Regions from separate parts of the Vagococcus intermedius genome, predicted to be linked through region 2. Evidence: a T-box and tRNA genes for the amino acid it is inferred to sense, from the RefSeq annotation. Region 2 holds a T-box; the other holds one or more tRNA genes.
What was found. A T-box is a leader RNA that pairs with one kind of tRNA and senses whether it is charged. The one in region 2 lies ahead of OL234_RS03145 (valine--tRNA ligase), so its partner is inferred to be a tRNA-Val.
Positions count from the first base shown of each region.

Region 1: it has a tRNA-Val gene. The T-box ahead of OL234_RS03145 (valine--tRNA ligase) is inferred to sense a tRNA for this amino acid. The anticodon was not compared.

Region 1 is NZ_CP110232.1:125,265-128,684, forward strand. Features, by position in the region: rRNA gene OL234_RS00640 (23S ribosomal RNA) at 1-1,153, shown strand, start outside; rRNA gene rrf (5S ribosomal RNA) at 1,245-1,360, shown strand; rRNA gene rrf (5S ribosomal RNA) at 1,417-1,532, shown strand; tRNA gene OL234_RS00655 (tRNA-Val) at 1,555-1,627, shown strand; gene OL234_RS00660 (ABC transporter ATP-binding protein) at 1,743-2,846, opposite strand; gene mgsA (methylglyoxal synthase) at 3,023-3,420, shown strand, end outside.
Region 2 is NZ_CP110232.1:685,704-689,123, forward strand. Features, by position in the region: gene thiI (tRNA uracil 4-sulfurtransferase ThiI) at 1-551, shown strand, start outside; gene OL234_RS03135 (redox-sensing transcriptional repressor Rex) at 683-1,351, shown strand; gene tpx (thiol peroxidase) at 1,432-1,914, shown strand; T-box leader at 1,959-2,178, shown strand; gene OL234_RS03145 (valine--tRNA ligase) at 2,247-3,420, shown strand, end outside.

The DNA of each region.
Region 1 (3,420 bases), 560 kb from region 2:
CAGCCGCAGTGAATAGGCCCAAGCGACTGTTTATCAAAAACACAGGTCTCTGCAAAATCGAAAGATGACGTATAGGGGCTGACGCCTGCCCGGTGCTGGAAGGTTAAGAGGATGGGTTAGCTTTATGCGAAGCTCAGAATTGAAGCCCCAGTAAACGGCGGCCGTAACTATAACGGTCCTAAGGTAGCGAAATTCCTTGTCGGGTAAGTTCCGACCCGCACGAAAGGCGTAACGATTTGGGCACTGTCTCAACGAGAGACTCGGTGAAATTTTAGTACCTGTGAAGATGCAGGTTACCCGCGACAGGACGGAAAGACCCCATGGAGCTTTACTGTAGTTTGATATTGAATGTTTGTGACACATGTACAGGATAGGTAGGAGCCGTAGAGCTCGGTACGCTAGTATCGAAGGAGGCGTTGGTGGGATACTACCCTTGTGTTATGACCATTCTAACCCGCGCCACTTATCGTGGCGGGAGACAGTGTCAGATGGGCAGTTTGACTGGGGCGGTCGCCTCCTAAAGAGTAACGGAGGCGCTCAAAGGTTCCCTCAGAATGGTTGGAAATCATTCGCAGAGTGCAAAGGCATAAGGGAGCTTGACTGCGAGACCTACAAGTCGAGCAGGGTCGAAAGACGGACTTAGTGATCCGGTGGTTCCGCATGGAAGGGCCATCGCTCAACGGATAAAAGCTACCCTGGGGATAACAGGCTTATCTCCCCCAAGAGTCCACATCGACGGGGAGGTTTGGCACCTCGATGTCGGCTCGTCGCATCCTGGGGCTGTAGTCGGTCCCAAGGGTTGGGCTGTTCGCCCATTAAAGCGGCACGCGAGCTGGGTTCAGAACGTCGTGAGACAGTTCGGTCCCTATCCGTCGCGGGCGTAGGAAATTTGAGAGGAGCTGTCCTTAGTACGAGAGGACCGGGATGGACACACCGCTGGTGTACCAGTTGTTCTGCCAAGGGCATTGCTGGGTAGCTACGTGTGGACGGGATAAACGCTGAAAGCATCTAAGCGTGAAGCCCCCCTCAAGATGAGATTTCCCATTTCTTCGGAAAGTAAGACCCCTGAGAGACGATCAGGTAGATAGGCTAGGAGTGGAAGTACAGTGATGTATGGAGCGGACTAGTACTAATCGGTCGAGGACTTAACCAAGAATTTAAACGTAGGATCAAGGAATGTTTTGATTAAACTTTAACATCCAGTTTTGAGTGAGCAATTACTCAATTTAATAGATATCTAAGAGTGTGGTGATGATGGCAAGAAGGATACACCTGTTCCCATGCCGAACACAGAAGTTAAGCTTCTTAGCGCCGATGGTAGTTGGGGGTTTCCCCCTGTGAGAGTAGGACGTCGCCACGCTTAGATATTATTAAGACTAAACTCAAGTGAGTTTATTTTTTTTCTTATATGTAAAGTGTGGTAGTGATGGCAAAAAGGATACACCTGTTCCCATGCCGAACACAGAAGTTAAGCTTTTTAGCGCCGATGGTAGTTGGGGGATTCCCCCTGTGAGAGTAGGACGTTGCCACGCATACATGTAGGAATGATCTTCAGGAGGTTTAGCTCAGCTGGGAGAGCATCTGCCTTACAAGCAGAGGGTCAGCGGTTCGATCCCGTTAACCTCCATAATTAATTGAATGAAAAAGAAACACAGTTAACATGAACTGTGTTTCTTTTTTTGCGTGTTCTCATGTTCCATTGAATTTAGGAGACCACTTTTTTAGTATCAACTAGTAAAATATTAGCGAATGATCTCTTCTGTTTGTTTATCAAAAAAATGACCTTTATTAAGGTTAAAAGCTAGTTCAATCACTTCACCAGGTAAATAACTTTCATGAGCATCAACTTTTGAAATAAATTCTGTATCGCCTACAAGAGTGTAAAGCATGGTTTCAGCTCCTAATAATTCTGCTACAACTACTTCTGATTTTACAACAGACTCAGGGGAAGTCTCTAAGGCAATCGGAGCACTATGAATGTCTTCAGGCCTAATTCCGAATATGAGCTCTTTTCCCTCATAGCCGTGTTCTTTTAATAATTTATACTTTCCTTCAGGTAGGGTCAAATTCAAACCATGTTTATTTGAGATAATACCTTCATTTAAAGAAACATTAAAAAAGTTCATGGCAGGTGAGCCAATAAAACCAGCAACGAAGACGTTATCTGGTGTATCATAGACTTCCTTTGGGGAACCAATTTGTTGAATGAATCCATCCTTCATAATGACGATGCGATCAGCCATTGTCATAGCTTCTGTTTGATCATGTGTGACATAAATGGTTGTGGTTTCTAACCGACGATGTAGTTTTGCAATTTCAGCACGCATGGCTACTCGTAATTTTGCATCCAGGTTTGATAAAGGTTCATCCATCAAAAAGACTTTAGCATCTCTCACAATAGCACGGCCTAAAGCAACTCTTTGACGTTGTCCTCCAGAGAGAGCCGCTGGTTTACGTTGTAAATAATCAGTCAAACCTAATATTTCAGCTGCATTCTCAACCCGTTGTTTGATGTCTTCCTTAGGGTATTTACGAAGCTTCAAACCGAAAGCCATATTATCAAAAACGGTCATGTGAGGGTATAAAGCATAGTTTTGAAAGACCATCGCAATATCGCGATCTTTAGGGGCGATATTGTTCATTAGTTTATCTCCAATAAATAACTCACCTTCACTAATATCTTCCAACCCTGCAACCATACGTAAAGTAGTTGATTTTCCACAACCAGAGGGTCCGACAAAAACAATAAATTCTTGATCTTTTATATTTAAGTTAAAATCTGTTACGGAATAACATTCATTATTATCATATTTTTTATGAATTCCTTTTAATGCAATCTCTACCATGCTGATTCCTCCATATTCTTATTTAACTTGCCCTAACTAGAGTATAAATGAAAGCGTTATCTTTTTGTATGGCAACTTTGCACAATTAAAATACTTAAATCTGTGTATAGTGCCAAATAGTCATAATAATTCAAGTTAATATGCTACAATAAGAATATGTGAAAGGAGTGACTGTTATGAATATTGCTTTAATAGCACATGATCGAAAAAAAGAAACGATGATTAAGTTGACGACAGCGTATACGTTTATTTTAAAAGAACATACATTATATGCAACAGGGACAACAGGGACAAAAATCATGGAGGCAACAGGTTTAGAGATTCATTGCTTTAATTCGGGTCCCTTAGGAGGCGATCAACAAATTGGGGCACTTATATCAGAGAATAAGATAGATTTGGTCATATTTTTACGTGATCCACTGTCATCTCAACCTCATGAACCTGATGTTAATGCATTGATTCGCTTGTGTGATGTTTATGAGGTGCCTTTAGCAACTAATATCGGTTCAGCAGAAGTATTAATTAGAGGCCTATCAAAAGGATTATTAGATTTTAGAACAATCCAAAAAGAAGC
Region 2 (3,420 bases):
CAAAAGATTTAACAGTTAAATTAGTTCCTTATGTTGGTAGTATTCAGTTTATTGAGGTGCCCTTTACAGAGATTCAAGAAGAAATTAAAAAAAATGTAGACGAGGGTTATCTTATGACGATTACCCGTCGTTTCATGATGCGTATTACAGATGAAATTCGTGAACAACGCAAAGGCTTAGCGATTATTAATGGGGAGTCATTAGGTCAAGTTGCCTCACAAACCTTGCATAGTATGATTGCGATTAATGATGTGACGGCGACACCTGTTATTCGCCCAGTTGTGGCAATGGATAAAAATGAAATCATTGAAGTAGCGGAAAGAATTGATACTTTTGAGTTGGCGATTCAACCGTTTGAAGATTGTTGTACCATTTTTGCGCCACCAAAACCAAAAACTAAGCCACGCTTAGATCGTGCTCAAGCACTGGAAGCTAAGTTAGATGTGGAAGGTTTAGTGGCTAGAGCTGTAGCAGGAATTACAATTACAGAAATCCAATCAGGTCAAACTTATCTTGAAGGAAAATCAGACGAATTTGATGATTTGTTATAAAAAGTTAGTAGAAAGTCCAGGTTTTATATACTTGGGCTTTTTATTTTGCGGTTAATTTCACAATCACATTGTTATTCTCGGCGTCCAGTGGTAGAATCAAAGTGTGAAGCTTTTAACAAGGAGTGAGATAAATGGAAAAGACAACAGACTGTAAAATCCCTAATGCAACTGCTAAACGCATTCCGTTGTATTATAGATATTTGAAGATGCTGGAAGAATCAAAAGTTGAACGCATTAAATCAAAAGATTTTAGCCAGTTAATTCAAGTACCTTCAGCAACGATACGCCGTGATTTTTCACATTTTGGTGAATTAGGGCGTAGTGGTTATGGCTATGATGTTAGTTATTTGATTGAAGTATTTAGTCATATTTTAAATACACAGGTCGAAAAGAGAATTGCCTTGATTGGTGCAGGAAACTTAGGGAAAGCTTTGGGTAAAAATAATTTTAGACGCAATGAAAACTTAACGATTGTCGCTGCTTTTGATAGTGATCCTGAGTTGATTGGAACAAAGATTAATAATGTTGAAATCTACAGTATGGATGACTTGGCTAGTATAGTAGCAAAAGAAGGTATTACTACGGCTATTTCAACTGTTCCAAGTAAACATTCACAAGGGGCAGTTGATAAGATGGTGGAAGCAGGCATCACAGCGATTCTAAACTTTTCACCTGGCCGTGTGAAAGTTCCTAAAAATGTCAAAATTCAATACATTGATTTGACAACAGAGTTACAAACTTTAATATATTTTGATGAAAATTTTTCATCTAATCAACAATTTAACTTTGCTAATAGTTAACAAGCGCGATTTTTGTTTTCTAATCTACTATTGCGTATACTGAGTTTGTAAGTACAAATAGAGAGGGGACATGAATTATGATGGAAGTAACATTAAAAGGTGACGTTGTTCAAGTAGAAGGAACTCAACCAGAGGTTGGGCAAGTCGCACCTGATTTTTCTTTGGTCAACTTAAGTAAAAAAATTGTTCAATTATCAGATTTAAAAGGACAACCAGTTGTTGTCAGTGTTGTACCTGATATTAATACAAGTGTTTGTCAATTACAGACAAAACGTTTTAATCAAGAAATGGCTAAACTGCCAGAGGTTCAATTTTTGACAATTTCTAATAACACTAAAGAAGAACAAGAGAATTGGTGTGCCGCCGAAGGTGTTGGTATGGAAATGTTACATGATACCGAATTAAAATTCGGGAAATTATATGGCCTACATATTCCGGCAATTGATAAATTAGCTCGTGCCATCTTTGTACTAGATGCTCAAGGAAAGATTATTTATCGTGAAATCACACCAGAAATTTCACAAGAACCTGACTATGATAAAGTGTTAGAAATTTTAAAATAGTACGAGTTGGAATTGACGTAGCTGGTGATACCGTGTAAAATATTGGCAAGACAGTGAATAAGAGGAGTAGCTTTATTAGACCATCTTTAGAGAAAAAATCCTAGGCTGAAAGATTTTGATGGAAATTAAAGTGAAGGTAGCTTATGAGTTGAATGGCTGAATGTAACAGTAAGTTATTCCGAGTCGTGATCGTTATATCACGTTTGAGAGGTAGTTAGTGAGCTAACTATAAATTAGGTGGTACCGCGTTTAGTCGCCCTAAAACACATTTCTGTGTTTTAGGGCTTTTTATTTTCACAAAAATATGTGGCAGTAGAGAAAGAGGGATGTTTATGTCAGAGGAAAAAAATTTAGCAACAAAATATCACCCCCAAGAAGTTGAAGCAGGGCGCTATGACAAATGGGTAAAAGAAAAACGTTTTGAGCCATCAGGAGATCCAGAAGCAACACCGTATTCAATAGTGATTCCGCCACCAAACGTAACAGGAAAACTACATTTAGGTCATGCGTGGGACACGACGCTACAAGATATCATTATTCGTCATAAACGTATGCAAGGGTATGACACGCTTTGGTTACCTGGTATGGATCATGCTGGTATTGCAACGCAAGCTAAGGTTGAAGAGAAATTGGCACAAGATGGAATTAGCCGCTATGACTTAGGACGAGAAAAATTCTTAGATAAAACATGGGAATGGAAAGAAGAATATGCTGGACATATTCGTGAGCAGTGGGGAAAAATTGGAATTTCAGTTGATTATGACCGTGAACGATTCACTCTTGATGAGGGTTTATCAGATGCTGTTCGTAAAGTCTTTGTGAAATTATATGAAAAGGATCTGATTTATCGCGGTGAGTATATTATTAACTGGGACCCTAAAGCGAAAACAGCTTTATCAGATATTGAAGTTATTCATAAGGATGTCGAAGGTGCTTTTTATCACATGAGCTACTTATTAGCTGATGGTAGTGGCAAGAGTGTTGAGATTGCTACAACACGTCCAGAAACAATGCTAGGTGATACGGCTGTAGCTGTTCATCCGGACGATGAACGTTATCAAGATTTAATTGGTAAAAACGTTATTCTACCATTAGTAAATAAAGAAATTCCTGTGGTAGCGGATGAGTACGTAGAAATGGACTTTGGAACAGGTGTTGTTAAAATAACGCCAGCCCATGACCCTAATGACTTTGAGGTTGGAAATCGTCATGATTTACCACGTGTCAATGTGATGAATGAAGATGGTACGATTAATAATCTTGGTGGTAAATATGAAGGAATGGATCGTTTTGCTGCACGTAAGGCAATTATTAGTGACTTGGACAAAGTGGGACGTTTAGTTAAAATCGAAAAAATGACGCATAGTGTAGGGCATTCTGAGCGTAGTGGAGTAGTTGTAGAACCGCGTTTGTCAACACAATGGTTTGTGAAGATGGATCCACTTGCCAAAAAAGCAATGGACAATCAAGCGACAGAGGATAAAGTTGAATTTTATCCGCCACGTT